3 regions of the Nonomuraea roseola genome follow, and region 3 is predicted to be linked to each of the others. Evidence: riboswitches for the same ligand, from Rfam matches in the RefSeq annotation. Region 3 holds a riboswitch; each other region holds the start of a gene.
What was found. A riboswitch is a leader RNA that binds a small molecule or an ion and turns the genes downstream of it on or off. The one in region 3 is predicted to bind thiamine pyrophosphate.
Positions count from the first base shown of each region.

Region 1: linked by a shared signal. The riboswitch ahead of thiO (glycine oxidase ThiO) and the one ahead of ABFX55_RS36070 (purine-cytosine permease family protein) in region 3 are both predicted to bind thiamine pyrophosphate.
Region 2: linked by a shared signal. The riboswitch ahead of thiC (phosphomethylpyrimidine synthase ThiC) and the one ahead of ABFX55_RS36070 (purine-cytosine permease family protein) in region 3 are both predicted to bind thiamine pyrophosphate.

Region 1 is NZ_BAAAXC010000012.1:115,052-125,173, forward strand. Features, by position in the region: gene alc (allantoicase) at 1-608, shown strand, start outside; gene ABFX55_RS12630 (hypothetical protein) at 664-1,626, opposite strand; gene pknB (Stk1 family PASTA domain-containing Ser/Thr kinase) at 1,811-3,733, opposite strand; gene ABFX55_RS12640 (thiazole synthase) at 3,932-4,687, opposite strand; gene thiS (sulfur carrier protein ThiS) at 4,680-4,880, opposite strand; gene thiO (glycine oxidase ThiO) at 4,895-5,950, opposite strand; TPP riboswitch at 5,939-6,053, opposite strand; gene ABFX55_RS12655 (NAD(P)/FAD-dependent oxidoreductase) at 6,111-7,286, shown strand; gene ABFX55_RS12660 (Rv2175c family DNA-binding protein) at 7,317-7,691, shown strand; gene thiE (thiamine phosphate synthase) at 7,669-8,304, shown strand; gene ABFX55_RS12670 (polyprenyl synthetase family protein) at 8,466-9,512, opposite strand; gene metF (methylenetetrahydrofolate reductase [NAD(P)H]) at 9,612-10,122, shown strand, end outside.
Region 2 is NZ_BAAAXC010000008.1:81,236-91,357, forward strand. Features, by position in the region: gene ABFX55_RS08740 (acyl-CoA dehydrogenase family protein) at 1-346, opposite strand, end outside; gene ABFX55_RS08745 (class I SAM-dependent methyltransferase) at 402-989, opposite strand; gene ABFX55_RS08750 (sensor histidine kinase) at 1,120-2,715, shown strand; gene ABFX55_RS08755 (response regulator) at 2,712-3,386, shown strand; gene ABFX55_RS08760 (hypothetical protein) at 3,472-3,903, shown strand; gene ABFX55_RS08765 (phosphoribosylanthranilate isomerase) at 3,914-4,501, shown strand; gene thiC (phosphomethylpyrimidine synthase ThiC) at 4,644-6,344, opposite strand; TPP riboswitch at 6,337-6,450, opposite strand; gene clsA (cardiolipin synthase ClsA) at 6,579-7,163, shown strand; gene ABFX55_RS08780 (sugar phosphate nucleotidyltransferase) at 7,168-9,663, shown strand; gene ABFX55_RS08785 (double zinc ribbon and FHA domain-containing protein) at 9,870-10,122, shown strand, end outside.
Region 3 is NZ_BAAAXC010000015.1:2,688,922-2,699,043, reverse strand. Features, by position in the region: gene ABFX55_RS36080 (Fpg/Nei family DNA glycosylase) at 1-420, shown strand, start outside; gene ABFX55_RS36075 (rhodanese-like domain-containing protein) at 429-752, opposite strand; TPP riboswitch at 866-980, shown strand; gene ABFX55_RS36070 (purine-cytosine permease family protein) at 970-2,316, shown strand; gene ABFX55_RS36065 (methylated-DNA--[protein]-cysteine S-methyltransferase) at 2,313-2,855, opposite strand; gene ABFX55_RS36060 (PAS domain S-box protein) at 2,910-4,757, shown strand; gene ABFX55_RS36055 (ATP-binding protein) at 4,966-5,325, shown strand; gene ABFX55_RS36050 (YidC/Oxa1 family membrane protein insertase) at 5,295-5,909, opposite strand; gene ABFX55_RS36045 (DUF6412 domain-containing protein) at 5,939-6,160, opposite strand; gene ABFX55_RS36040 (hypothetical protein) at 6,161-6,325, opposite strand; gene ABFX55_RS36035 (response regulator transcription factor) at 6,385-7,074, shown strand; gene ABFX55_RS36030 (sensor histidine kinase) at 7,071-8,141, shown strand; gene ABFX55_RS36025 (hypothetical protein) at 8,179-8,526, shown strand; gene ABFX55_RS36020 (DUF4328 domain-containing protein) at 8,537-9,472, opposite strand; gene ABFX55_RS36015 (NUDIX hydrolase) at 9,554-10,122, shown strand, end outside.

The DNA.
Region 1 (10,122 bases), on a different contig from region 3:
AGGCGGCCGAGTGGGTGGAGATCGTGCCGAAGAGCGAGCTCAAGGGCGACGCCGAGCACCACTTCGAGGTGGCCGACGAGCGCCGCTACACCCACGTGCGCCTCAACATGTTCCCCGACGGCGGCATCGCCCGCCTGCGCGTGCACGGGGAGGTGCGCCCCGACCTGTCGGTCTACGAGGGGCTCGGCCTCGACCTGGCGGCGCTGGCCAACGGCGCGGTCGTCACCTCCTGCTCCAACGAGTTCTACTCCTCGCCCAACAACGCGCTCGCGCCAGGGCTGGCCAGGCACCAGGCGGAGGGCTGGGAGACCGCGCGCCGCCGCGACGGGGGCAACGACTGGCTGGTGATCCGCCTCGCCGCGCTCGGGGTCATCAGGCTGATCGAGGTCGACACCACCAACCTGCTGTTCAACGCGCCGGGCGCGCTCTCCATGCGGGCGAGCGCGGACGGCGAGACGTGGTTCGAGCTGCTGCCGAAGACCCGCCTGCAGCCCGACACACCGCACCGCTTCCGCGTGGACGACGACCGGGCCGCCGCCTACGTCCGCGTCGACATCTACCCCGACGGAGGGCTGGCCCGCGTCCGCCTGTTCGGCACGCTGGCCTAGGGGGAGCGTCCGGCCGGGCGCGCACCCCGGCCGGCGTCCACCGAGTCCGCGCGGCTCACGGGCTGAGCGTGGCCAGGGCGCCGGGTGGCAGCTCGATCCTCGTCGGCGAGAGCTCGGCCTCGCCCGGACGCCAGGCCACCAGGTGAGCGGCGTAGTCCGACTCCGCCGGCAGCACACCGCTTGTGGTGACGAAGCGGCCCGCGAGGACCAGCCGTCCGTCGCCGGTCCACGCCATCGAGGTGGTCTTGAGCGAGGCGGGCACCGGCATCGACGGCAGCCTGGTCCACGCCCGCGTGGCCAGGTCGAGCACCTGCACGTCGAGATACTGGCGCGGCCCTGGCCAGGCGGGGTCGGCGAACCACATCGCGATCCGCCTGCCGTCGGGGCTGACCGCCGTCCTGGACGGCTGCCCCTCGGTCGCGGGCCAGTCCAGGTGCACGGAGCTCCCCGAGCCGACGTCCACCAGAGCGGGGCCTTCCGCGTCGGAGACGAGTGCCAGGTCGCGCGTCACGGCGTGCAGGTCACGTGCGCTGAACACCTCCTCGCCCGTGGTCCCGTCGAGCAGCCTGGTCAGCCCCGCTCCGTCGTCCCGTGCCAGCAGGCCGCGCGGCGTGTCCTGGGAGGGGGCGGCCGCGCAGGCGAAGGGCAGGGCGGGACGGAGCGCCTCGCCCTCGAAGTCGAGCAGGCGCAGGCGGCACCGCTCGCCCTTCACCCGCTGCAGCGCCCACACGCCCCTGCCGTCGGCCGCGGCGAAGGCGAACAGCGCGTCGCCGAGCCGCCGCGCGGTCGCGCCACGCAGCACGTAGAGGCCGCCTGCGGCCGAGGAGTCCGGCCGGGTCGCCACGAGCAGCTCGCGCGAGCCCCCGCGCATGCCCCATACGAGCGGGTCGCCCGGCGGACCGGTCACCGGGGTGCGGGCACCGGTGCCGACGTCGAGCCTGAACGCGCCGCCGTCACCGGTGACCAGCAGCCGCAGCCCGCTGCCCGGGGGGAGCCGCCGGCCCGAGATCGGCGGCATGGGCTGATCGCGGCTCGCGGGTCGCGAGCCCCGCCCGCCCACAGTGTCAGGGGCGCTCGTGACGGGAGCGGGTGCGGTGGCAGGTTCCGCCGAGGCGCAGGCTGAGGCGGCCAGCAGGGCCGCGACCGCCAGGAAGAGTCTCACATCCGTACTACCGCGCCGGGCGCTGTCACGTTCCGGGCGGTCAGCGCCAGATCGTCACCATGGTGTTCGCGGGCCGCTCCTCGCCGCCACGCGGGCTCTGGAAACGAACCTGCGCCCCGTTCGAGATGTTGCGCACCTTCACCTTGTAGCCCTGCTGCTGCAGCTCGGTCGTGGCGTCCTGCACGCTCTTGAACACCACGTTCGGGACGATCCTGAAGTCGTCCTGGTCGTTGGCGTCCTGGCCGTTGTTCCTGCCGAACCAGTCCTCCCAGCCGCCGCCACAGCGCGAGACCGTGATGCTGGTCATCGTCCCCGGATCGACCTCGGCCCTGGCCCTGGGATTCTGCGCGATGACCGTGCACGGCTCGGCGTCGTCGTCGACCTCGTTGACCTGCACCTGGAAGCCCTGCTCGGTCAGGAACTGCGCGGCCTCGTCCTTGGACATGCCGTTGACGTCGGGCATCACCAGGCCCGCGCTCAGCACCAGGTTGACGCTGGTGCCCTCCTTGACCTTGTCGCCGATGCTCGGCCTGGTCTGCGTCACGAGGCCGCGCGGCACCTTCGGGTTGGCGACCTTGCTCACCTTGCCCAGCTCGAGGCCCGCCTCCGACAGCTTGATCGCCGCGTCGTTCTGGTCGAGGCCCTCGATGTTGGGGACCGTCACCCGCTTGGCGCCCAGCGAGGGCACGATCGTGATCGTCGCGCCCGCCTCCACCTCGCTCCGGCCCACGGGGTCGGTGCTCAGCACCTTGCCCTGCCCGACCTTCTCGTCGTACTGGCCCTCGGTCACCTTCACGACGAGCCCGATCTTGGCCGCCTCGCTCTTGGCGCTCGCGACGTTCTTGCCGACCAGCTCGGGCACCAGGACGTACTGGGTCTGCGAGAAGTACCAGCCGGTCAGGCCGACCGCCACCACCATCAGTGCGGCCAGCGTCACCAGGAACCAGTTGGGCCTGAAGCCGCGCCTGCGCGCGGGCGGCTCACCCGGACCCGCGGGAGCGGTCAGCACCTCGGTGCGCGGCGCGATCAGCGTCGGGTTGGCCGGCGCGACGCGTGAGCGCGGATGCTCGCCCGAAGGGGCGTGGTGCTGGCCCGTGGTGTAGGGCGGGCTCGACTCCCTCGGCAGCATCCTGTGCGCGTCGACCGCGGCCACCAGCATCGCCGTGGCGTCGGCAGGACGGTCGTCGGGCTCACGGGCGGTGGCCTGCGCCACCAGCGTGTCGATGAGCGGTGGGGCGTCCACCAGCGACGAGGGCGGCGGCACCGTGTCGTGGACGTGCCGGTAGGCGACCGACATCGGCGTCTCGCCGTCGTACGGCTGCTGCCCTGTGACCAGCTCGAACAGCATGATGCCCGCGGCGTAGACGTCGCTGCGCACGTCGGCGCCGCCGGTCATGACCTGCTCGGGCGACATGTAGCCGATCGTGCCGATCATCACGCCGGTGCGGGTCTGGTTGGTCGCCTCGATCGCCCTGGCCAGGCCGAAGTCGACGACCTTGACCCTGCCGTCGTCGGTCAGCAGGACGTTCTCGGGCTTCATGTCGCGGTGGACCATGCCCTGCTGGTGGGCGGCGCCGAGCGCGGCCAGCACCGGGATCATGATCTCGAGAGCCTCGCGGGCGGGCAGCCTGCCCCGCGCGCGCAGCACGTCGCGCAGCGTCTTGCCCGGTACGTACTCCATCGACAGGTACACCACGTCGCCGTCGGTGCCCTGGTCGAAGACGTGCACCACGTTGGGGTGTGACAGGCTGGCCACCGACTTCGCCTCGCCGATGAACCTGCGCACGAACGCGGGATCCTCGGCGAGGGAGCGGTGCATCACCTTGAGCGCGACCGTGCGGTCGAGCCTGATGTCGAGTGCCAGGTAGACCGTCGCCATCCCGCCCCGGGCGATCCGGGACTCGATGCGATAGCGCCCGTCGAGGAGTCTCCCGACCAGGGGGTCCGCAATCGTCGTGTCCACCTGGCCGAGTTTACGGGCGATTTGCCACCGGCAGGGCCGCACAATCCGAAACCGATGCCCGTTTGTTCCATGATCTTGAAGGGCGGCCCCCGCTCGGCAAGCGCGCCGGCGCCCCAGAAGGTCTCGACGTGAACCACGGCCACTTCAGGCCCGCGCTCACCAAGGCGGGGAAAAGACTCTCATGGTGTGCGGGGGGTGTCACGGGGTCATCGGCGAGGAGGCCTCCGCGTAGCGCCGCCTGGGGATGCGGCCCGCCTGGCGCGCCAGCCGTCCCGCCTGGACCGCGAGGCGCATCGCCGAGGCCATCAGGTCGGGACGCTGCGCCCTGGTCACCGCCGTGGCCAGCAGGACGGCGTCGCACCCCAGCTCCATCGCCAGCGCCGCGTCGCTCGCGGTGCCGATGCCGGCGTCGAGGATCACCGGCACCGAGGCCGACTCCACGATCAGCTCGATGTTGTGCGGGTTGCGGATGCCGAGGCCCGAGCCGATCGGCGCGCCGAGCGGCATCACCGCCGCGCACCCGGTCTGCTCCAGGCGGCGTGCCAGCGCCGGGTCGTCGCCGATGTACGGCAGGACCACGAACCCCTCGGCGACCAGCCGCTCGGCCGCGTCGAAGGTCTCGATCGGGTCGGGCAGCAGGGTCCGCTCGTCGTTGATGACCTCGAGCTTCACCCATGCGGTGCCGAGCGCCTCACGGGCCAGCCTGGCGGTCAGCACCGCCTCGCCCGCGGTGAAGCAGCCCGCGGTGTTGGGCAGCACCTTGATCCGCCGCTCGCGCAGCACGTCGAGCACGCTGCCGCGAGCAGCGGGGTCGAGACGGCGCATCGCCACCGTGGTCAGCTCGGTGCCCGAGGCGGCCAGCGCCTGGTCGAGCACCTCCAGCGAGGGTGCGCCCCCTGTGCCCATGATGAGCCGCGAGGAGAACTTCTCTCCCGCGATGATCAGTTCATCCACCCTGCACCGCCGTGAGAATCTCGATCCTGTCGCGGTCGGCCAGCGCCGTGGTCGCCCACGTGCCCCTGGTGACCACCTCGTCGTTGACCGCGACGGCCACACCCGTCGTCTGCTCGGTCAGCCGCTGGACGGCCTGCGCCACCGTGGTGCCGTCGGGCACCTCGTGCGCGGCCCCGTTGATCGTCACTTCCATCAGCACTTCCTTGTCTAGAACCGCTGTGGCGAGCACAGGGCGGCCAGTTCGGGCTCCTCGCCCTGGAGCAGGGCGGTGGTGAGCGGAGCCAGCAGGACTCCGCCCCTGTGGTGTCCGGTCGCCAGCGCGAGCCCCTGACGCACCGTGCCGACCAGCGGCAGGTTGTCGGGGGTGCAGGGGCGCAGGCCCGCCACCACGTCGGCCAGCTCCAGCTCGGTGACGCCCGGCACCAGCTCCCTGGCGTCGCGCAGCAGCTCGTACAGGCCGCCCGCCGTCACCCTGGTGTCGAAGCCCAGTTCCTCCTGGGTCGCGCCGACCACCACCTCGCCGTCGCCGCGCGGGACTAGGTACACGGGCGAGCCGTGCACCATGCCGCGCACGCACCTGCCGAGCAGCGGGTGGGGGGAGCGCAGGCGCATGATCTGGCCCTTCACCGGGCGCACGGGCACGTCGGCGAGCTCACCGCTCCACGCCCCCGCCGCCAGGACGACGCGCTCGCCGGTCAGGATCTCGCCGTCGGCCAGCCGTACCGCGCCGTCGAGCAGGTCGGTGGCGCGGCGCAGGACGACGGGGACCCTCATCGTCTCCAGCGCGGCCAGCAGCGCCGCGGTGACGCGGCGGGGATCCACCCACGCGTCGCCGCCCGCCAGCACCCCACCCCGCACGGACGGCGAGAGCATCGGCTCCAGGCGGCGGCACTCGCGCCCCGTCAGCCGCTCGACGGGCAGCCCCAGCTTGTCCATGAAGGCCGCGAGCTCCTCGAGCGCCGCCAGGTCGTCGGCGCCGAAGGCCACGTCGAGCGTGCCGTGGGCGCGGTAGTCGACGGAAAGGCCGCTGTCGGCCTCCAACTCGGCGGCGAAGGCAGGCCAGCGCTCCAGTGCGGCCAGGCCCAGCCTGAGCAGCGGCTCCTCGGTGTAGGCGACCTCGCTGACGGGGGCCAGCATGCCCGCGGCCGCATGGGAGGCGCCGGAGGCGGGGGCCGGGTCGATCACCGTGACGTCCTGGCCCGCGCGGGCCAGGCGCCAGGCGATGGACAGGCCCACCACGCCGCCGCCCACGATCAGGTTCATCTCGCTCCCTTCGCCGGCATGATCCGGATCAGGTGTCTTGCGGTCGAAGGCCCGTCAAGCCTTCCTCTCAGCCCGGTGTGGCCGGACTCCCGCGCGTCTTCCACCGACCAGCCTACTCACGCACGACGTCCCCCTTGAACCATTGGTTATGGTCTTGACCGTGAATCATGTCGTGGTGGTAGGTGCGGGACTGGCTGGGGTACGCAGCGCCGAAGCTCTCAGGGCGCGCGGATTCGGCGGCACGATCACGTTGCTGGGGGAGGAGCGGCACCGGCCCTACGACCGGCCACCCCTGTCGAAGGCGGTGTTGCTGGGTGACGCCGACTCCAGCTTCGTCGACTCCGACCTCGAGGGCATGGGGGTGGAGCACAGGGCAGGGGTGTCGGCCAAGGGCCTGGCCGAGGGCGTGGTGGAGACCACCGAGGGCGAGATGGCCTACGACGGCCTGGTGATCGCCACCGGCGCGGAGCCGATCAGGCTGCCTGGCGAGGGCCGCCAGCGCGTCCTGCGCACCCTCGACGACGCGCTGGCCCTGCGCGCCGAGCTCGTCCAGGGGGCCAGGGTGGTGATCATCGGCGCGGGCTGGATCGGCGCGGAGGTGGCCACGGCCGCCATGAAGGCGGGCTGCGCGGTCACGGTGCTCGAGGCGGGCCCCGCTCCGCTCGCGCACGTGGTCGGCGCCGAGGTGGGCGCGCGCACGATCCCCTGGTACGACGGCATCGACCTGCGGCTGAACACCATGGTCGGCTCCGTGGACCCAGGCGGGGTGAGCCTGGTCGGCGGCGGGAGCCTGGAGGCCGACGTGGTGGTGACCGGCATCGGCGTGCGGCCCACGGTCGAGTGGCTGGCCGGCTCCGACATCGACCTGCACAACGGCGTGGTCACCGACGAGCACCTGCGCGCCTCCCTGCCGAACGTCGTCGCCGTCGGCGACTGCGCGGCCTGGTGGTCGCGCCGCTTCCACACCAGGCTGCGCGTGGAGCACTGGGACACCGCGCTCAACGCCCCCGAGGTCGCCGTGGCCAGCCTGCTGGGCGACGAGTCCGTGTACGATCCCGTTCCGTACTTCTGGTCGGAGCAGTTCGGCCACATGGTGCAGTACGCGGGTCACCACCCCGGGGCCCGCCTGGTGCGCCGTGGCGACCCGTCGGCCGCGGCTCCCGTGAGCAGGTGGTCGGTCTGCTGGCTGCACGACGACGACAGGCTGGCCGCCGTGCTGACCGTCAACAGGCCTCGAGACCTCGTCCAGGGCCGTAGGCTCATCGAGGCCGGCCAGCGGCTGGACCCAGGGCGCCTGGCCGATCCCGAGGTGGCTCTCCGTGATTGTGTTGTTTGAGCAAGGACGCGATGTGGTAGTGGTGGATTCGTGACGCTTTCTGTTGCACAGATAGATCGGGAGACCGACCAGCTCGTCGGCGAGTGGCTCACTCTCCCCCAGGTGGCCGAGCGCCTCGACCTGACGATCGGCAGGGCCAAGCAGCTCCTCAAGGACCGCAAGCTCGTCGGCGTACGGCGAGGCGGCGGGGGCCCGCAGGTGCCCGCGGCCTTCCTCGAGGGCAAGGACGTCGTGAAGGGCCTGCCGGGCACGCTCACGCTCCTGCTCGACGCCGGCTACGACGACGTCGAGTCGTTGCGCTGGCTGTTCACTCCTGACGAGTCCCTGCCGGGCTCGCCCATCGACGCGATCAAGGCAGGTCGCCACACCGAGGTCAAGCGGCGTGCCCAAGCGCTCGGTTTCTGAGGCCCGCCTCTACCTCTGCACCGACGGCCGTCGTGCCAGGGGTGACCTGGCCGACTTCCTCGACGCGGTGCTCAGCAACGGCGTCGACATCGTCCAGCTGAGGGAGAAGGGCCTGGAGGCGCGCGAGGAGCTCGCGCTGCTCGAGGTCTTCCGCGACGCCTGCGACCGCCACGGCGCGCTGCTGGCGGTCAACGACAGGGCGGACCTCGCCTTCGCGGCCCGTCCCGACGTGCTCCACCTCGGCCAGGACGACCTGCCTGTGCGCGTCGCGCGAGAGATACTCGGCGACGACATCCTCATCGGCAGGTCCACCCACTCGGCGGCGGAGGCCTCGGCGGCCGCCGTGGAGGAGGGCGTCGACTACTTCTGCTGCGGCCCGATCTGGCCGACCCCGACCAAGCCGGGACGGCACGCGCCGGGCCCCGACCTGCTCAGGCACGCGGCGGGGCTCGGAGAGGCCAGGCCGTGGTTCGGCATCGGCGGCATCGACCTCGACAACCTCGACGAGGTCAGGTCGTACGGCGTGAGCCGCGTCGTGGTCGTCAGGGCGATCACCGAGGCGGAGGATCCAGGCGCGGCGGCGGCGGAGTTCGCCAAGCGCCTGGCCGGCTGACGCCCGTCACGGGCGTGCGGGCCGCGCCGGCGATCACGCGTGGGCGGCCGGAGGACTCACGGCCGGGGCATGCGCCGCCGACCCGCGTGCGAGCCGCGTCCGGGGGAGGGGCCCGGGCGGGCGGTCGTGTCCAGGGGAGGGGCCGAGGACTCAGCCGCGGGTCAGGTCTTGCGGGAGGTGGCGGCCACCGCGAGGTCGGCCAGCGCGGAGCGCGCCTCGGTGGTGATCGGCGCGTCGTCCAGCGAGGCGAGCGACTCCTCCAGATACCTGGCGATCATCTCCTCGCACTCGTCCAGCGCGCCGCTCGCCTCGATGACGCCGCGCAGCTTGTCCACCCCCTCCGCGTCGAGGTCGGGGTCGCCGAGCAGCCGCCGCACGGTCGCCGCGTCCTCGGGGGTGGCCGCGGCCAGGGTGCGGGCGATGAGCATCGTGCGCTTGCCCTCGCGCAGGTCGTCGCCCGCGGGCTTGCCGGTCTCCACCGGGTCGCCGAACACCCCGAGGATGTCGTCGCGCAGCTGGAAGGCGATGCCGACGCGGTTGCCGTACTCGACGCACAACTCCTCGATCCACGGCGCGCCGCCGCCGGCGGCCAGCGTGAGGCCGAGCCTGAGGGGCTGCTCCACGGAGTACTTGCCGCTCTTGTAGAGCGCCACCCGCAGCGCGGACTCGAAGGTGTTCTCGCCGTGCGCCTGCTCCAGCAGGTCGAGGTACTGCCCGCACATCAGCTCGGTGCGCATGTGGTCGTGGAAGGGCTGGGTGGCCTCCAGGTTCGGCAGGCCGCTCGAGCGCCACATCTCACCGGACCAGATCAGCAGCAGGTTGCCCAGCAGGACCGCGGCGCCCTCGCCGAACTGCTCGGCCGAGCCGTACCAGTCGCTCTTCTCGTGCAGGCGCTGGAAGCGGCGGTGCGCGGAGGGCATGCCCCTGCGCAGGTCGCTCTTGTCCATCACGTCGTCGTGCACCAGCGCGCTGGCCTGCAGCAGCTCGAGCGAGGCCGCGGCCACGAAGATGCCGGGCTCGTCGCCGCCTCCCGCCGCTCGCCAGCCCCAGTAGCAGAAGGCGGGACGCAGTCGCTTGCCACCCGAGAGCAGTTCTCCGGCCGCGTTGAGCAACGGTGCGAGATCCGGGCCGTTGACGATGGGGCGTTGCCGGTCGAGGAACTCCCCGAGGGACCGATCCACCTCGGTGCGGAGGGTGTCCATGCTCATGTCAATGAGAGTAACGGGCTGTAGCTGGGGTTTCGATCTCCCGGCTCCGTCATATGGACGTGGCCGCACCGCCCGCCTTCGTACCGGTAGCCTTGGATTATGGCTCTGGGTCGACCCTCCGTCCTTCCCGATCGCGTCCCCACCGTCCGCGATCTGCTCGCCTCCGGCGGCCGCTCCTTCTCCTTCGAGTTCTTCCCTCCGAAGAACGAGGAGGGTGAGCGCCAGCTCTGGCGATCCATCAGGGAGCTCGAGGCGCTGCGCCCGACCTTCGTCTCCGTCACCTACGGTGCGGGCGGATCCACCCGTGACCGCACCGTCGACATCGTCGAGCGGATCGCGCACGAGACCACGCTCACGCCCGTGGCCCACTTCACCGCGGTCAACCACTCCATCCGCGAGCTGCGCCACCTGGTCGGCCGCTTCGCCGACGCGGGCGTGCGCAACATCCTGGCCGTGCGCGGCGACCCGCCCGGCGACCCCAACGGCGAGTGGGTCAAGCACCCCGAGGGCGTCCTCTACGCCGAGGACCTGGTCAAGCTGATCAGGCAGGCGGGCGACTTCTGCGTCGGCGTCGCCGCCTTCCCCTACAAGCACCCGCGCTCGCCCTCCA
Region 2 (10,122 bases), on a different contig from region 3:
GCAACGCGGCCCGCTGCTCGGCGCTGCCGTGCCTGGCCAGCGTCAGCGCGCCGAAGCCCGGGGTGAGCACGTAGGTGAACGCCGAACCGCCCGCCGCCCCTGAGGCGGCCAGGGTCTCGGTCGCCACCGCCAGCTCCAGCAGGCCCTGCCCGCCGCCGCCGTACTCCTCCGGTACGGCCAGGCCGAGCCATCCGCCCTTGGCCAGCTCCGCCCACACCTCTTCCGGCCAGCGCTTGTCGGCCTCGCAGCGCTGCCAGTAGTCCATGTCGTAGCGCGAGCAGATGTCACCGACGCCCTGCTGGACGGTCAGCGCGCTCTCGGGGAGCGTGAAGTCCACCTCGATCACCCCATTCTCGTTGCGTGCGCAATCGTAGAACGAAGTTCTGTCCAGCCGACAGGGGTCAGCGCGGACGGCGGGCGTGCAGCACGTAGGCCGGCGGGGTGTTGCGCCACACGGTACGGCCCAGCACGACCTCCTCGAAGCGGTCGGCCAGCAGCGCGCGGAAGCGGCGAGCCGAGCCCAGCGGCATCGCGTGGATGTAGGAGAACGTCGTGAACGCCCCCGACGGGCACAGGGTGGAGGTGACCGCGCCCAGCAGCCGCTCCTGCAGCGTCTCGGGGAAGGCGGCCCACGGCAGCCCGCTGACCACCACGTCCGCCCTGGTCAGGCCGCGATCGCGGAGCAGGTCGGGCAGGCGGGCCGCGTCGTCCTGCGCCACGTCCACCCGGGGAAAGCGGTCGGCGAGCAGGGAGGCCAGCGTGGGGTTCAACTCGATCGCAAGATGGTGGCCACGCCCGTCCAGCCTGCGCTGGATCTCGGCGGTGAACGGCCCGGTGCCGGGGCCCAACTCGACCACGGTCGGCTCGCCGCGCTCGGGCACGGGGGTGCACACCGTCTCCGCCAGCCGCCGCGAGCTGGGCGCCAGGGCTCCGATGGTCGCGGGGGAGCGCATGAACTGGCCGAGGAACAACGTGGTGTCGTTGGGCATGGGACCAACGTTACGACCCCCGCGCAAGCCCGCTCATCCGACTTGCGGCCAGAAAACCGGCCACTTGGAGGATGCGAACTCCTCCGTCGGGAGGACCGAGCAGGCGGCGGTCCTCGATACGGTTGTCCCCATGCGATGGCGTGGTGTGGCACCCGACGTGCTGCTCGCCGCCTCGGGAGTGGCCCTCGACCTGCTGATGTCGGGCAAGGCGGGGGCAGGGGCGGCGCCCGACTGGCTGGTCCCCGTCTTCGCCGTCCTGGTCGGCGCGCCGATGGGGTTCGTGCGGCGCCGTCCCGTCCACGTCAGCCTCTACCTGGCCGCGTTCCTGTTGTTCACCGACCAGATCGAGGCCTTCACCTCCAACACCGCGCAGATCCTGCTCTGCGTCGCGATCGGCGCCACCGGCTACCTGCGAGGCTGGCTCGCCACCCTCGTCGCCGTCGTGCCGGGCGCGCTGGCCACCGGCCTCAACATCGCCGACCCCGGCACCGGCTTCACCGGGGCGGCCTGGGTCTACTCCGTCGGCATCCCGCTGCTGCCCGCCCTGGTCGGCCGCTACCTGCGCGGTCCCGCGGGGCGGCTGAAGGAGCCCGAGGTCACCCCCGACGTGCTGCTGGCGGGGGCGGGCGTGGCCGTCGCGGTGCTCGGCACCTGGCCCATGTGGCACACCAGCGAGCAGCCCGCATGGGTGATCGTCTCGTTCGTGGTGGTCGCGGGGCTGGCCCTGGGCGTGGCCAGGCGGCTGCCCGCGGTGGTGTTCCTGGTCGAGGGGGCGATGCTGCTCCTGTCCAACCAGACGTTCTCGGCGGCGACCAGCACCGTCCACGTCCTGCTGCTGATCTCGGTCGGCGTGTTCGCGATGCGGGTGGCCTCCTGGTTCTGGAACCTGGTCGTCTACGTGGCGGCCAGCTTCCTGGCCTCGCTCGTGGTGGTCGGCTCCGAGGGCACCGTCACCGGGCTCAAGGTGGGGCTCATGCTCGTGGTGGTCGCCACCCCGATCGCGATCGGCAGGTACGCGGGCGCCAGGCAGTCGGCCGCGGAGGCCGAGCGGCTGCGGGTGCGCGAGTCCGAGCGGCTGGCCATCGCCCAGCTGCGCGCCGACCAGCTGGCCGAGCGCGAGCGCATCGCCCGCGAGGTGCACGACATCGTCGCCCACCACGTCGGGGCGATGGTGCTGCGGGCGAGCGCCGCCCGCTACGCCGCCCCCGACGGTCCCGTCGCCGACGCGCTGGCCGACATCAAGGAGACGGGCCACCAGGTGCTCGAGGACCTGCGCGGCTTGCTCGACGTCCTGCGCGACCCCGGCGGCGACGCCGCGCTGCTGGCCGACCCCGCCGACGTGGTCACCGAGTCCGCCGAGCGGATGATCGCCGCGGGGCTGCTGGTCGACCTCGACGTCGATCCCGCGCTCGGCGAGGCGCCGCTGGTGGCCAGGGCCTCGGCCGCCCGCATCGTGCAGGAGGGACTGACCAACGTGCTCAAGCACGCGGGGCCCGGCACCGCCGTACGGGTGGGGCTGGCCGCGGGTGACGGGGAGCTCCTCGTCGAGGTGTCCAACGGCCGCCCGCCCACGGTGCGCGAGCCGCTGCCGTCCTCGGGGCAGGGGCTGGCGGGCATGCGCGAGCGCGCCAAGGCGCTGGGCGGCACGCTGAGCGCAGGACCCGACGGCGGCGGCTGGCGGCTGTCGGTGACCCTTCCCTACCCCAAGACCAAGGTGACGACGTGATCCGAGTGGTGGTGGCCGACGACCAGGCGCTGGTCAGAGCCGGCGTGCGCATGCTGCTGCAGGCGGCGGGCGACATGGAGGTCGTCGGGGAGGCCGAGGACGGCGCGGAGGCGGTGCGCCTGGCCGAACACCACAGACCGGACGTGGTGCTCATGGACCTGCGCATGCCCAGGGTCGACGGCCTCGAGGCGATCAAGCGCATCCTGGGCTCGCAGCCGGGCGCCAAGATCGTGGTCCTCACCACCTTCGCCGACGACGCCAACGTCTACGCGGCCCTGCGGGTCGGAGCGCTGGGCTTCCTGGTCAAGGACGACGAGCCGGAGCGCATGGTCGAGGCCGTGCGAAGGGCGGCCTCGGGCGAGCAGCTGCTGGCCCCCTCGGTGCTGCGCAGGGTGGTCGAGCGGGCGCTGGCCGCCGAGCAGCAGGCCACACCCGCGCCCGTCGGGCTCACCGAGCGGGAGCTCGAGGTGCTCGCCCTGGTCGGCACCGGCCTGTCCAACGCCGAGATCGCCGACAGGCTGCACGTCGGCGTCACCACGGTCAAGACCCACGTCGGCTCGGCGATGGACAAGCTCGGCCTGCGCAACCGCATCCAGGCCGCCGTCGTCGCGCACCGCATCGGCCTGGTCGACGCCGCCTTCCGCCCCGTGCGGCATCCGCCGCGGGGCTGACCGGGGCATCACCCGGCAGGCTGACGACCGCCGGGTGCCCGCGCCGTCACGATGTGGTCCTCACCTCTCCAGGAAGGACCACCTCATGCACGACGTGACCTCAGCCACGTCTGTCTCCCCTGTCTCCTCAGGGCTGCTCTACACCCTGCGCGTCCTCGTGCTCGCCCACGCGGTCTCGCTGCTCGTCGCGGCCATGTTCGCGGGCCAGGCGCTGGTCTTCACCGACACGGGCATCGCCGCCGATCTCGGGGTCGCCGAGACCCACGTCATGATCGGCATGGTCTCCCACCTGATCGGCCTGCTCCAGATCGTCGCCGCCGTCCTGTACTGGCGTCCGGGCAGGGGCGCGGGCTGGCCCGCGCTCGCCAGCCTCGCGCTGTTCGTGCTCGGCATCGCCCAGCACTTCCTGCTGGCCATCGGCCTGGGCGCGCACGTGCCCAACGGCGTGCTCATGTTCGGCCTGCTGGCGCTGACCACGGTCTGGGCCTGGTCGCCCGCAGCCTCACGCCGGCGCTAGGCTTTCGGCTATGTTCGTGAAGATCTGCGGGCTGAGCGAGCCCGAGCACGTCGAGGCGGCCGTCGAGGCCGGCGCCGACGCGATCGGGCTCGTCATGACCGCCAGCCCGCGCAGGGTCACCCCCTCGCGGGCCGCGGAGCTGGCCGCGCTGGCTCCCCCTCACGTGCTGACCGTGGGCGTCTTCATGGGCGAGCCGGTGGAAGAGGTACGGCAGGCGGCCGAGGCCGCGGGGGTCGGAGCCGTCCAGCTGCACGGCAGGCACCCGCACGCCGACTTCACCGCGCTGAAGGATCTCGGCCTCACCCTCGTGCGCGCCGTGGCGGCCGACGCCGACCTTCGCACCGGAGCCTTCGACGAGGACCTGCTGATCGTCGACGCGCCCAGGGCGGGCGCGGGCGAGCCGTGGGACTGGGCGGCCGTCCGGGGTAGGCCGTCGGGGAACTGGCTGCTGGCGGGCGGCCTCGACCCCGGCAACGTACGGCAGGCGATCGAGGCCGCGCGGCCGTGGGGCGTGGACGTCTCGAGCGGCGTCGAGGTGGCCAGGGGCGTGAAGGACTCCGACCTCATCCGCTCCTTCCTCGGGGCGGCCCGCTCCTAGACCTCGGTCTGCCAGGACGGACGTGACCAGGCGCCTGCCCGGCCTGCGGTTGCGGCGGGGGCCGATCCCGGGGCGACATCTCCCCGCGGGATCGGCCGCGTCGGCGGTGCTCTGTCGGCGGTGCTCTGTCAGCGGTGCTCTGTCAGCGGCGCTCGGTCATCGACGGCCTGTCGGTCAGCTGCACGTAGACCTCGCCGCCCCCGGCCACGAACTCCTCCGACTTGGCGCGCATGCCCTCCGCCGCCCTCAGGTCGTGCGAGATGCGCATCGAGCAGAACTTCGGCCCGCACATGCTGCAGAAGTGCGCCGTCTTCGCGGGCGCGGCGGGCAGTGTCTCGTCGTGGAAGGAGCGGGCGGTGCCGGGGTCGAGGGACAGCTCGAACTGGTCCTCCCACCTGAACTCGAAGCGCGCCTCCGACAGCGCGTCGTCCCACTCCTGGGCCTTCGGGTGCCCCTTGGCGAGGTCGGCGGCGTGCGCGGCGATCTTGTAGGTGATGACGCCGGTCTTGACGTCCTCCCTGTCGGGCAGCCCCAGGTGCTCCTTCGGCGTGACGTAGCAGAGCATGGCGGTGCCGTACCAGCCGATCATGGCCGCGCCGATCCCCGAGGTGATGTGGTCGTAGCCCGGCGCGATGTCGGTGACGAGGGGGCCGAGAGTGTAGAAGGGGGCGTCGTCGCAGAGCTCGCGCTGCAGGTCGACGTTCTCCTTGATCTTGTGCATGGGCACGTGGCCAGGGCCCTCGACCATGACCTGGACGTCGCGTGAGCGCGCGATCCCGGTGAGCTCGCCCAGCGTGCGCAGCTCGGCGAACTGGGCCTCGTCGTTGGCGTCGGCGATCGAGCCGGGGCGCAGGCCGTCGCCGAGGGAGAAGGCGACGTCGTAGGAGGCGAGGATCTCGCACATCTCCTCGAAGTTCTCGTACAGGAAGTTCTCGCGGTGGTGGGCCAGGCACCACGCCGCCATGATCGAGCCGCCGCGCGAGACGATGCCGGTCTTGCGGCCGACGGTGAGGGGGACATAGGACAAACGCACGCCCGCGTGGACGGTCACGTAGTCGACGCCCTGCTCGCACTGCTCGATCAGGGTGTCGCGGTAGACCTCCCACGACAGGTCGGGCGCGACCCCGCCGACCTTCTCCAGCGCCTGGTAGAGCGGCACGGTGCCGATGGGCACGGGGGAGTTGCGGATGATCCACTCGCGGGTGGTGTGGATGTCACGGCCCGTCGAGAGGTCCATGACGGTGTCGGCGCCCCAGCGGATGGCCCAGGTCATCTTCTCCACCTCCTCCTCGAGGGAGGAGGTGACGGCGGAGTTGCCGATATTGGCGTTGATCTTGACGAGGAAGTCACGGCCGATGATCATCGGCTCGCTCTCGGGATGGTTGACGTTGGCCGGGATGATCGCCCTGCCCGCGGCCACCTCGGCGCGGACGAACTCGGCCTCGACGCCCTCCCTCACGGCGACGAACTCCATCTCCTTCGTCACGACGCCCCTGCGGGCGTAGGCGAGCTGGGTGACGGGCCCGCCCGCGGCCCTCAGCGGCTGGCGCCGCGCGCCCTGGCGGGGGACGGCCTGGGCGCGCTTCCACGAGGCCTGGTCGCGGTAGCCGTCGTCCAGCGGCTTGACCTGGCGGCCGCCGTACCCGACGACGTCGGCGCGATCGAGGATCCACTGCTCGCGCAGGGGGCTCAGGCCGCGCGTGACGTCGGTCTCGACGGCCGGGTCGGTGTAGGGGCCCGAGGTGTCGTAGACGGTGAACACGGTGCCGTCGCTCAGTCCGATCTCCCGCATGGGGACCCTGAGCTCGCCCTGGTAGGTCTTGGAAAAGCGCGCGCCACTCATCGCGCAAACTCCCTTCGCCGGCATTACCCGGAGCAGGTTCTGGCGGTCGGCGGCTGGTCAGCCGTCCTCTCAGCCCGGTCCGCACCGGGCTCCCGCGTTGGTCGGCGCCACCGTAACCCGATCACCCGGGTGTCGCGCAACCCCCTGCCGCCCGCGGGCGGCAGGGGGTTGCGCGGAAAACAGCGGGCGGGCGGCTCAGCGTGCGCAGGTGGGCGACGCAGTAGGGTCGGCAGCGTGAGTGAAACTTCCGCCGAGGACCGAATCTGGACGGTTCCGAACCTGCTGAGCTTCCTGCGCCTGCTCGGCGTCCCCGTGTTCCTCTGGCTGGTTCTGGGGCCCAAGGCGGACGGCTGGGCCATCGCGCTGCTCATGGTCGCGGGGTTCACCGACTGGCTCGACGGCAAGATCGCCCGCGCGTGGAACCAGACCAGCAGGCTCGGCCGTCTCATCGACCCCGCCGCCGACAAGCTCTACGTCTTCGCCACCCTGCTCGGCCTGCTGCTGCGCGAGGTCATCCCGTGGTGGCTGGTCGCGATCATCCTGGGCCGAGAGATCTTCGTCGGATGTTTCTTCCCCGTGCTCCGCAAGTACGGCTACAAGGCACTGCCCGTGCATTTCCTCGGCAAGGCCGCCATGGCCAATCTGATGTACGCCTTCCCCCTCCTCTTCCTGGCCTCGCACACCGGAGCCTGGTATGCCGATATTGCAAGGATTGTCGGATGGGCGTTCGCCATCTGGGGAACGGGCCTGTACTGGTGGGCAGGACTGCTGTATGTGGTACAGGTGCGCCAACTCGTAACCGCTGCGAAGAAGGAGTGATCGAGTGAAGGCGGTCGTCATGGCAGGCGGGGAGGGGACTCGGCTGCGGCCGATGACCGCGAACCAGCCCAAACCCCTGCTCCCCGTGGTCAACCGCCCGATCATGGAACACGTCCTCCGCCTGCTGAAACGCCACGGGTTGACCGAGACCGTCGTCACCGTCCAGTTCCTTGCGGCGCTCGTGCGCAGTTACTTCGGCGACGGCGACGAACTGGGCATGCGCCTGCACTACGCCACCGAAGACCTCCCCCTCGGCACGGCGGGCAGCGTCAAGAACGCGGCCGACAAACTCCGCGATGATCGTTTTCTCGTTATTTCCGGTGATGCCCTGACCGATATCGACTTATCGGACATGATCAGGTTTCACCGCGAGAATTCCGCCCTCGTCACGATCGGGCTGACCCGCGTCCCCAACCCCCTCGAGTTCGGCATCATCATCGTGGACGACCAGGGCAGGGTGCAGCGCTTCCTGGAGAAGCCCACCTGGGGCCAGGTCTTCTCCGACACCGTCAACACCGGCATCTACGTGATGGAGCCCGAGGTCCTCGACGAGGTCGCCGCCGGCGAGGCCGTCGACTGGTCCTCCGACGTCTTCCCCCGCCTGCTCAAGCGCGGCGCGCCCATCTACGGCTACGTCTCCGACTGCTACTGGGAGGACGTCGGCACCCACGAGAGCTACATGAAGGCCCAGGCCGACGCGCTGTCCGGACGCGTCGACCTCGACATCGGCGGCTTCGAGATGTCGCCGGGCATCTGGGTCGGCGAGGGCGCGGCGGTCGACCCCGACGCCGTGCTCAAGGGCCCCCTGCTGATCGGCGACTACGTCAAGATCGAGGCGGGCGCCGAGCTTCGTGAGTACACCGTGCTCGGCAGCAACGCCGTGGTGCGCGAGGGCGCCTTCCTGCACCGCGCCGTCGTCCACGACAACGTCTACATCGGCCCGGGGGTGAACCTGCGCGGCTGCGTCATCGGCAAGAACACCGACCTGATGACCGGCGCCAGGATCGAGGAGAACGCCGTCGTCGGCGACGAGTGCGTCATCGAGGCCGAGGCCTACGTCTCCAGCGGCGTCAAGGTCTATCCCTTCAAGACCGTCGAGGCGGGCGCGGTCGTCAACACCAGCGTCATCTGGGAGTCGCGCGGTCAGCGCAGCCTGTTCGGCCCGCGCGGCGTCAGCGGCCTGGTCAACGTCGAGATCACCCCAGAGCTGTGCGTACGGCTGGCCAGCGCCTACGCCACCACCCTGAAGAAGGGCGACAGGGTCATCACCTCGCGCGACTCCTCCCGCGCGGCCAGAGCGCTCAAGCGCGCGGTCATCAGCGCGCTGACGGCGGGCGCCATCGACGTGCTCGACCTGGAGGCCATGCCGCTGCCGGTGGCCCGCTTCCACACCTCCCGAAGGCCCGCCAGCGGCGGCATCGCCCTGCGCACGACCTCTGGGGACCCGCAGAGCGTCGACATCGTCTTCATGGACTCCAGGGGCGCCGACCTGTCCCCGGCCAGCCAGCGCAAGCTGGAGCGCGTCTTCTCCCGTCAGGAGTTCCGCAGGGCCTTCCCCGGCGAGATCGGCGAGCTGAGCTTCCCCGCGAGGGCGGTCGAGGACTACGCCCAGGAACTCCTGAGATACGTGGACATGACCGGCGTCAACGACATGAAAGTGGTCGTCGACTGCGCGGGAGGCACCTCCTCGCTGGTCCTGCCCACCCTGCTGGGCCGCCTCGGCGTGGAGGTGCTGACCGTCAACGCCCGCCTCGACTCCGCCTCGCCCACCGAGACGCTCGCCGAGCGCCGCCGCGACCTGCAGCGCCTGTCCGAGCTCGTCGGCTCCTCACGGGCCTCCTTCGGCGTGCGCTTCGACCCGGTGGGCGAGCGCATCGCCCTGGTCGACGAGATGGGCCAGCTCATCAGCGAGGAGCGGGCGCTGCTGGTGGTGCTCGACCTGGTCGCCGCCGAGCGCCGAAGGGGCAGGGTGGCGCTGCCCGTCACGACCACGAGGGTCGCCGAACAGGTCTGCCGCTTCCACGGGGTCCAGGTGGAGTGGACCTCCACCTCCCTCGACGCGCTCACCACCGCGGCCGCCAGGCCGTACATGATCTTCGCGGGCGACGGCAGGGGCGGCTTCATCGTGCCGGAGTTCGGGCCCACGGTCGACGGCCTGGCCGTCTTCCTGCGCCTGCTCGGCCTCGTGGCCCGCACGCGGCTGACGCTCAGCCAGATCGACGCGAGGATCCCCGAGGCCAAGCTGCTCAAGCGGACGGTCCCGACGCCGTGGGCGACCAAAGGGGCGGTGATGCGCTCGGTGATCGAGGCCGCGGAGGGCTTCCGCCTCGACACCACCGACGGCGTGCGCGTGGTCGGCGAGGACGGGCGCTGGGCGCTTATCCTGCCCGCTGCCTCGGAGCCCGCCACCGACCTGTGGGCCGAGGCCCACGACTTCGACACCGCCCAGGCCTTTTTGGACAGGTGGGCGCGGATCGTGGAGAGGGCGGCGGGAACGTGACAACTCAGATGGCGCGGCGGCATGGACCTTGAGGGCGGCTCGGCGGTAACTTTGTCACCGTCCGAACCTGTCGTGCAGCCTCTCGCCTTGACCTTTGCCACTGATCAGCGTAAGTTGCGGCATTCGCAAACGTGAACGAGCGAAGAGGCGAGGGGCGCCCTGATCAACCGTCGCCGCGTCTTCGCGGTAGGAGGCCGAGCCGATCGATGCCGAGCGTCTACTGTACGCAGTGCGGTCATGCCAACCCCGAGGATGCCCGTTTCTGCTCCCGGTGTGGGTCGCCGCTGACCAGACATGAGGTCGCCGGAGACACCACCTCGACGATCTCCGTCGCGGGAATCGAGGCGTATGAGGCGGAGACGGCAGACGCTCTCCTCGCCGAGCGGGCCGCGGTCGAGCAACTGCCCCCTGGCGCGGCGCTGCTCGTCGTCACGAGGGGGCCCAACGCGGGCAGCCGCT
Region 3 (10,122 bases):
AGCGCGCTCAAGCAGATCGTGGGCGGCAACCGCACCCAGATCAAGGGCCTGCTGAGAGACCAGAAGATCATCGCCGGCATCGGCAACGCCTACTCCGACGAGGTGCTGCACGCGGCCAGGATGTCGCCCTTCAAGATCTCGGCCACGCTGACCGACACGCAGATCGCCGACCTGCACGAGGCGATCGTGACCACGCTGCGCGACGCGGTCGAAAGGGCCCACGGCCTGGCCGCCAAGGATCTCAAGGCGGAGAAGAAGTCGGGGTTGCGCGTGCACAACAGGGCGGGGCAGACGTGCGACGTGTGCGGTGACACGATCCGCGAGGTGTCGTTCGCCGACTCCTCGCTGCAGTACTGCCCCACCTGCCAGACCGAGGGCAAGATCCTCGCCGACCGGCGGATGTCCAAGCTGCTGAAGTAGGGCCCCGCTCAGGCGACGAAGGGAGGCTGACCCGTCTCGCTCACCATGGGCTTGCGGGCCGTCTCCCACGACTGCATGCCGCCGCCGACGTTGACGGCGTCGCGCCCGATGTGGTTCAGCCATGCGGCGGCGTGGGCCGAGCGGCCGCCGACCCTGCACACGACGTACACCTGCTGGTCGGCAGGCACCTCCTCGACCCGCGCCTGCAACTCGGCGAGCGGGATGTGCACCGCCTCGGGGGCGTGGCCCGCGACCCATTCGTCCTGCTCGCGGACGTCGAGCAGGTAGGCGCCCGCGGGCACGTCGGTCACTTCGATCTCAGGAACGCTCATACCTCCATTCTCGGGGAGCCGGACCCCTGACCACGCCCGGAAGGGGCGGTGCGTGAGGCTTCGAGGGGCGGCCTCTTGCCAGGAAGTCGGTAAGTGACATAATTCGGTCGAAAATTACAAACCGCGGGAGCTCGGGCGATGACCGGGCTGAGAGGGCGGCTCCTGCGCCGCCGACCGCATGAACCTGTCCGGGTAATGCCGGCGTAGGGAGCGTGTGATGACGCATGTCATCGACCCCAAGCATGCAGAAGTCCCCCTGACCCTCGACGAGGCTCCCCCCAAGACTCTCGGCATCCTCGACCAGGGCGCGTTCTGGGCCAACCTGGGCGTCAGCCTCCTCGGCTTCTCCTTCGCGCTCTTCCTCATCAACCCCCTCCTCGACGACAACCCGCTGTCCATGACGGCCGCGGTCACCGCGACCGTCGTCGGCAGCCTCATCGGCACCGCCATGGTGGGCCTGGCCGCCATCCCCGGCGCGCAGACGGGCCAGCCCGCGATGGTCCTGCTCAGAGGGCTGTTCGGGGCCAAGCTCTCCTACGTCCCGACCGTGCTCAACATCATCCAGATGCTCGGGTGGGGCGCCTTCGAGCTGTGGGTCATCTCGATGGGCGCGCAGGCCATCTTCGGCGACGCCGTGCCGTACGCGGTCTGGGTGCTCCTCGCGGGGGCGATCACCACCGGGCTGACGATCTACCCGCTCGGCGCCATCAGGCTGATCAGGCGCGTCGTCACGATCGGCGTGATCATCTCGACCGTCTGGTTCGCTGTCGTCTTCCTGCGCTCGGCCCCCACCCCGGCCGGCGGCAGCTGGGACGCCTTCGCCCCCGCCGTCGACTTCGTGATCGCGCTGTCGGTGTCGTGGGTGCCGGTGGCCGCCGACTACGCCAGGCACTCGCGCAGCAGCCGCGCCGCCTTCACCGGCGTCGTCGGCGGCTACACGGTCGCGCAGGTCGCCTGCCTGGCCATCGGCGTCTACGCGGTCGCTATCGCCGGGCACGACGCCGTGCTGAACGACCCGACCACGGTGTTCGGCCCGTTCGTGGCCGCCCCGCTGGGCGCGCTGTTCTTCGGCATCCTGGTGCTGCGCGAGACCGACCAGTCCTTCGCCAACGTCTACTCCACCGCCATGTCGCTGCAGAACCTCATGCCCCGCGTGGACAGGCGCATCTTCTCCATCGCGATCGGCGTGCTGACCATCGGCGTGGCGCTGCTCGTGGACGTCAACTCCTACAGCGCCTTCCTCAGCATCATCGGCGCCGTCTTCGTCCCGATGCTGGGCGTCCTCGTGGTCGACTACTTCCTGCTCGGCCGGGCCAGCACGTGGGACACCAGCGAGGACGCCCCCTCGCGCTGGCCGATGGTCGCGCCGTGGGCGCTGGGCTTCGTCACCTGGTGGCTGCTGGCCGCGCCTTCGACGATCAGCTGGTGGGCGGCGATCTGGGACGGCGCGCGCACGGCGCTGGGCTTCACCAGGCAGCCGTGGATGAGCGCGGCCGTGGGCGCGTTCCTGGTGGCGGGCCTGGTCACCCTGGCCATCGGCCTCGTACGGCGAAGCAGGCGCTAACCCTCGATCCTCAGCAGGCGCTCAAGGGCGGTCGCCCCGCCCGGATAGCTCTCGCGGTCGCGGACCCGGTGGCACGGCACGATCACGCACACCGGGTTCGCGTTCAGCGCGTTGCCCACCGCGCGCAGCGCCTGTGGCCGTCCGATGCGCGCCCCGAGGTCGGCGGTGGTGGTGCTGGTGCCGTACGGCACAGCCATGGTCATCTGCAGCAACGTGCGCGCGAACGGCGTGGCCAGCTGCAGGTCGACGGGGGTGGTGAAGGCGCGCAGGCGCCTGGAGAAGTAGGCGTCGAGCTCGCGGCGCACCGGGTCGAGACGGCGCGCGTCGGGGCCGACGAGGCCGCCCACGACCCGCGTCAGCCGCTCGAAGATCGTGTGCTCGTCCTCGAAGCTGCAGGCGACCACGCCCTTGGCGGTGACCGCGAGCACCAGCCTGCCGAGGGCGCCTTCGTAGGTGCCGACGGCCACGTCAGGCGGCCGTCCAGCACGGTAGGTGGCTGAGGTGACCCTCAGCAGGGCTTCGAGGTCGCCGGCCGACATAACCCGCAGCGTATCGGACGGATCGGCCTACGGAGCGGGCGCGCCACCGGCAGTATGGAAGGCGTGGGTGACGAGGAGATCGCCGCTGCCGTCCTCTCCAGCGCCCCCAACGCGGTCGTCGTGCTCGACAGGGACCAGACCGTGCTGGTCTGGAACCCAGCGGCGGAGCGGTTGTTCGGATGGAGCACCGAGGAGATGGTCGGCAGGCGCGCGCCGATCGTCCCTGGCGAGCTGACCGCCGAGCACCACGCGGTTCTCGAAAGGGTGCGCACCGGCGGCCAGGTCTCCCTGCGCACCAAGCGTTTCCGCAGAGACGGCACCGTCCTCGACGTGCGGGTCGACACCAGCGCGCTGCTCCACGGCACGGCCGTCGTCGGCTACGTGCACGTCCACCACCTGCCGGAGGACGACGTCGTCGCCAGGGACAGAGGGGCGCACAGGGCCAGGCTCGTGCGCAGGCTCACCGACGTCGTCGGCGACATCAACGCCGAGCTGGAGCTGCCCGCCGTGCTCGACCGCATCGCGGCCAGCCTCACGGAGCTCACAGGGGCCGACGCGGGCGGGTTCGTCCTCATCGAGAACGAGCGGCTCAGGCTGGTCAGCGCCTACCAGCTGCCCGAGTCGCTGAGGAACGCCACCGCCGACCTGCGCAGCAGCCTGGTCGGCAAGCTGATGCGCACGGGCAAGACCGTGATGCTCGAGTCGGAGGGCCTCGACGACCTGGTCTGGGCCGAGCTGCCCGGCCTGCACACGATCGCGCTGGGCCTGGCCGCGGTGGGCGGCCGTCCCTACGGCGCGCTCTACGCGCTGTTCGCCAAGCGCAAGCCGGGCCATGTGGAGCTCGAGCTGCTCGAGCTGCTGGCGGGCCACGCGGGCATCGCGGTGGGCAACGCCATGGCCTACCAGGAGGCGCTGCGGCAGCGCGCGCACGAGCGGGCCGTCTTCGACGCCAGCGCCGACGGCATCGCGGTGCTCGACGAGCCGGGCAGGGTGGTCCAGTGGAACCCCGCGGCCGGTGAGCTGACCGGCATCCCCGTCGAGAAGGTCATCGGCGAGCCACCGCCCTTCCCCCTGCCGGAGCCGGGAGAGAAGCTCACCTTCCAGCTGGCCAACGGTCGCTGGCTCGACGTGGTCAGCGCCAAGATCGAGGAGACAGGGGAGATCGTCGTCGACTTCCGCGACATCACCACCGCCAAGGAGCTGGAGGAGGCCAAGGATCTGTTCCTGGCCACCACCAGCCACGAACTGCGCACCCCGATCACGATCGTGCGCGGGTTCGCCAGCACGCTCGACGCCCGATGGGACAAGATGACCGATCCCGAGCGCCGCTCGGCCGTCCACACCATCGCCGAGCGGGCCAGGTCGCTCGGGCAGCTCATGGACCACCTGCTGCTCGGCGCCAGGGCGGGAGCCGAGGAGCTCGCGGTCCGCGTCGAGACCTTCAACCTGGCGGAGCGGGTGCGCGCGGCCACGCTGGGCCTGCCCGTCCTGTCCGACAGGCACAGGGTCGAGGTGGTCATCCCCGAGGAGCTGCCCGACGTGAGGGGTGACGCGCTGGCCACGGACATCGTGCTCGGGCAGCTGCTGGAGAACGCCTTCAAGTACTCACCCGACGGCGGTCTGATCAGTGTCGAGGTGTGGGCGGAGAGGCGACACGTGGTCGTGGTGGTGGACGACGAGGGCGTCGGCATCGCCCCTGATGACCGTGACCGAATATTCGAGCGGTTCGTCCAGGTCGACAGCGGTGACCGGCGCAGATTCGGCGGTGTGGGCCTCGGGCTCTACATCGTGCGGAGCCTGGTCAAGGCGCAGGGCGGCGAGGTCACGGCCCATCCCCGCCCAGGTGGCGGCACTCGCATGCGGTTTGCTCTCACTATCGTGGCCGACACGCCGAGCCGGTAACGAGCCGGTCACGGATGCGCTGATCTATCGTCCAATGTGTACAAGCTGTGATCGAGACACGGTTTCTGGGACTGAGTAACGGGGCATTTCGGTCGTATCCGGGGGCGTTCCCTGGGGGGACATGGGAGCGGGGAGGTGGGTGTGTCGAGCGTCGTGATGTTGCCGTACGCACTGTCCAGCGTCGCCGTCGCGCGCCAGCGTCTCTGCACTGACCTGCAGGAGTGGGGGGGTCTACGCCACCGCGATCGATGATGCGGTCCTGGTGGTGAGCGAGCTGCTGAGCAACGCGCTACGGCATGCGCGACCGTTGACCTCTGGCATGGTCAGGGTGGCGTGGCTGTGGACTGACGATCACGTCGAGGTGGCTGTGAGTGACGGAGGCGCGGCGACCGAGCCGCGCGCGGGCCGTCCCACGATGTCCTCACTCGGCGGGCGCGGCCTCGGCATTGTCGAATATGTCGCGGAGAGCTGGGGCGTCCGGCACGACGGGGAGACGACCACGGTATGGGCCGTGCTCCCCGCCCCGCACGCCAACGGTCAGGTCGCCGCGCTCAAGGAAGCCGGGTAGAGCACCCGGCGCTCGCCGGCCGTCCATGCGGTCGAGACCAGCAGGTAGATCCCCGCCGCCAGCGGCAGCACGGCAGCGGCGATCACCGTGCCGTAGGGCAGCAGTTTGAGGATCTTGAACTGCCCTGCCTCCATCCTGCGGGAGGTGTACCAGGCGATCAGCGCGATCGCGACGATGACGCCGGCGAAAGCCAGCACGGGCCAGCTGATGAGGCCGTACTTCGCCACCACCACCGCCAGGTGCTGACCGAGCAGGTCCGTACCGATCAGGGGGTGGGTGGCGACCTGATACATCAGCCAGAGGAACGGCATCTGCGCCAGCGCGGGACCGAATCCCGCGAAGGGCGAGGTGCCTTCCTTGGCGTAGAGGGCCGACATCTCCTTGCTGAGCCGCTCGGGATCGCGGCTGTGGCGTTTCTGCAGCTCCTGCATGCGCGGCGCGAGCCGCATCCGGATCTTGGCGGCGCGCGCCTGCTTGATGCTGAGAGGCAGCAGCAGCAGCCGTACGGCCAGCGTGAACAGCACGATCACCAGCGCGGTGTTACCGCCGAAGCCGGTGATGAGCATGACAAAAGAATCGATCATCGCAACTCCTCATAGAAAGGTCTCGGTTTCTAGAAGGAGCGCGATGACGGAGCTCGTGGACGCGGTCTGCCCGCCGCGTCAGGATCGCACTGGCGAGGAAAGGCCGACTTCCTGGCGTAGGCCATGGGGAAGGTCGGCGTGCCGCCCTGCTGGGCGACGAGCACGCTGCTCGCCCAGACGGCGAGCAGGACCAGCACCAGCCCGGCGATCAGCACCAGGCCGGCGGGATCCGCCAGCGCGAAATGGAACACCTACCTGGACCTGCCCACCAGGGTGACGGCGACGAAGACGATCACGCCGATGACGCCGACGATCAGCGCGAGCTGCAGCAAGCCCATGAGCATGGGCAGGATGAACGTGAAAAGCACCCAAAGCGCCAGAAGCGCGCCCACGACGAGCATGACCATTCGACCCATAGGGCCACCGTACGTCCTGGACCATGCGTGCGCGAGGCAGTTAGCCGTACCGTGACTGGGTGAGCACCCGCATCCTGGTCGTCGATGACGATCCGACCGTCGCCGAGGTGGTGGCGCGTTACCTCGAGCGCGACGGTCACCAGGTCGAGTGCGTGGGCGACGGAGCCGAGGCGCTGCGCAGGGCGCTGGCCGATCCGCCCGACCTGATGGTGCTCGACCTCATGCTCCCGAAGCTCGACGGCCTTCAGGTCTGCAAGAAGCTCAGGGAGCGCTGGCCGGTGCCGGTGATCATGCTCACCGCGCTCGGCGAGGAGATCGACCGCGTGGTCGGCCTCGAGACTGGCGCCGACGACTACGTGACCAAGCCGTTCAGCCCGCGCGAGCTGGCGCTGCGCGTGCAGTCGGTGCTGCGCAGGGCGCGCGGCGCCTCTGTCACCGGCGGCAGCGGGGTGCTGCGCGACGCCGACCTGGTCGTGGACGTGGGCGCCCACGAGGTACGGCTCGGCGAGAAGGAGATCCTCCTGACCGCGCGCGAGTTCGACCTGCTGGCCTACCTCATGCGCAACCCGCGCCAGGCCTTCAGCAGGGCGGCCCTGCTCGACCAGGTGTGGGGGTGGTCGTTCGGCGACTCCTCCACGGTGACCGTCCATGTGCGGCGGCTGCGCGAGAAGGTCGAGCCCGACCCCACGGTGCCGCGCAGGATCGTCACCGTCTGGGGCGTCGGCTACAGGTACGAGCCGCTGTCATGACCCTCCTGGAGATCGTGGCCGTCACCGCCGGGCTCGGCGTGGTCGTGGCGGCGGCCGGTCTCGCGCTGATGTGGCGGCTGCGCACCCGCTCCATCGGCGTCATGCTCGCCGTCGTCGTGGCCGTCGCGGTGCTGGCCACGGTGGTGGGCGTCGCGGCGATCACGATGCGGATGGCCATCGACGCCGCAGCGAGGGACCTGGTGCTCAGCGTGGTGGCTGTGGGCGGCCTCGTGGGCCTCGCCGTGGCCTTCGTGGTGGCCAGGCAGATCGTGGCGGCGAGCAGGCGGCTGGCGGCCGCGGTGCGCGAACCCTCCTTCGTCGCCCCGCCGGGGCTGCCCGCAGAACTGCGGGCCATCGCCAGCACCCTGGAGGAGTCGTACGCGCGCGAACGCGCCCTCGAGGGGGCGCGCAGGGAGCTGGTCGCCTGGGTGAGCCACGACCTGCGCACCCCGCTGGCCGGGATGAGAGCCATGGCCGAGGCGCTGGAGGACGGGGTCGGCGACGCCCGCAGGTACCCCACCCAGATCAGGCTGGAGGTCGAGCGGCTCTCGGCGATGGTGGACGACCTGTTCGAGCTCTCCCGCATCCACGCCGGGTCGCTGCGCCTGAACAGGACCAGGACAGGACTGGGCGATCTGGTGGCCGACGTCGTGGCGGGAGTGGAGGCTCTGGCCCTGGCCAAGGGGGTACGGCTGTGCGCCACGCCCGCCGTCGCCCCCGTGTCGGCCGACGCGGGAGCTCTGGGAAGAGCGCTGCGCAACCTGGTGGTGAACGCGATCAGGCACACCCCCGAAGGGGGAACGGTCGCTGTGCGCGTCTCCGTGGAGGACGGCCTGGCCTGCCTGGCGGTGACCGACGCCTGTGGCGGGATCCCCGAAGAGGACCTGCCGAGGGTGTTCGACGTCGCCTTCATCGGGGAGAGGGCCCGCACGCCGACGAGGGACGGGGGAGCGGGCCTGGGGTTGGCGATCACCCACGGCCTGGTCGCCGCTCACGGAGGCAGCGTCTCCGTCGCCAACCAGGCCCCGGGATGCCGCTTCGAGATCCGCCTGCCCCTCGCCCCCTAGTAGCCGGCGCGCGTGCGGGATCTGGTTGGGTGGCCGCATGACAGTGAACGCGAACCCCCCGCGCCAGGCCCGGTGGGACGGCTGGCGCAGGTGCGCGGTGATCGGTACCGTCACGCTGGTCCCCACCAGCGTGCTGGCCTGGGTCTACGTCCTGAGCACCTACGCGTTCTCCCGATGCCTCACCTACGGGGAGCAGTGCGATCTCGGCTCGAGCGGGCTGCTGTCGTTGGCCTGGTGGGCCTTCTGTGGCAGCGCCGCCGCCGGCCTGCTCGCGATCGTGCTGCCTGCCAGGTGGCAGGCGATGACGTGGCTACGCCCTGCACTCGCCGTCACCCAGCTTCTCCTGCAACTGGTCACCTTCACCGCCGTGGTCGCCGCCGCGTGACGAGCACGGCTCAGCGGGCGGGAGAGGACAGGAGGTCCCAGCGGTTGCCGTCGGGGTCGGTGAAGGGCGCGACCGTGCCGTAGAACTCCCTGCGGGGAGCGGCGTCGAAGGTGACGCCCGCCGACAGCATCCTTCCATGGTCGAGGTCGAAGTCGTCGGTGTGGAGGACCAGCCGGCCCTCTCTCGCGGGAGCGTCGCCGCGGGTCAGCAGCAGCGCGGTCTCCCTCGCGTGGCGCGGGCGCACGGTCACCCACCGCTCGCCGTCGCCGCCCTGCCTGTCCTCCCACAGGTCGAAGCCGAGTGTCCCGACGTAGAAGGCGAGAGCCTCGTCGTGGTCGCGCACGACGAGAGGGACGAGGCCGAGCCGCTGGGCGGGCACGAACCCGCCACTGGTGCGCGCCTCCTCCTGCCGGCGTGTGATCGTCCATACGATCCGGATCGCGAGGGAGCCCGCGGCGAGCGACAGCGCGATCGTGAGCACCGACACGACCGGGCCTGGGACCGCCCGCACCGAGTACGCGTGGACGGCGAGCATCCCCAGCCAGCTCAGCCACCAGGCCCAGACCAGCCGGGAGCGGCGGACTCTGAACAGGTCCGTGCCCGGGGCCTGGCCGCCGGGTCGCGAGGTGGCTCGGATGTCGTCGACGATCCCCTTCGGGACGAACAGGTTGACGACGGGCAGGATCCAGCCGAGGACCATGAACGGCGCGGCGTAGGTGTGGACGACCCCTGGAGAGAGCGCGTGCGCGTTGGCGCGGGCGCGAGCCAGCCAGCACACGTAGGCGAACCCGGCGGGGATGAGGATCAGCTGGTACCTGAGCCGCCAGCTCTCCCCGTGGAGCAGGTGGGCGATCGACATCGCCGTGGACGCGGCGACGACCAGGACGATCATCACGACCGCGAGTACGGCTAACGGCCGGACGGGGCGCAGGAAGGGAGGGGGCACCACGGATCCTTCGACGGCGGCAAGATGATCGCCAGTATGGCGGTTCATGAGCAGGAAAACAGATGATCTTCGCGTCGGACCATGGTCATATGGCTGCCATCGGGAAGACTGGAGGTCGGCGACGGGGAGGCGAGGGTGGCGACCAAGGACGGCGACGGGTGGACGATCTGTCGGCAGGGTCACAGGCACTGGGGCACGTACGGCGCGGCGGGGCTGCTGGCCGTCCACCGCGATGAGGAGGGCGTCGCCCACGTCCTGATGCAGAAGCGGTCCCTCTGGAGTCACCACGGCGGCACCTGGGGCCTGCTCGGAGGGGCGTGCGACAGCCACGAGGACCCCGTCGACGCCGCGCTGCGCGAGGCGGGCGAGGAGGCCGTGCTCAAGCTCGACGAGCTGCACGTGCGCGGCGTCTACCACGACGACCACGGCGGATGGGCGTTCGACACCGTGATCGCCGAGGCAGAGACGCTGCTGCACGCCGTACCCGGCAACAGTGAGAGCGCCGACCTGCGCTGGCTCACCCCTCCGGAGATCGAGAAGAAGCGGCTGCACCCTGGCTTCGCCCACACGTGGCCGACGGTCCAGGCCGCGCTCGAGCCGGGGCTGGTGGTGCTCGACGTCGCCAACATCGTCGGAGCGAGAGCAGAGCA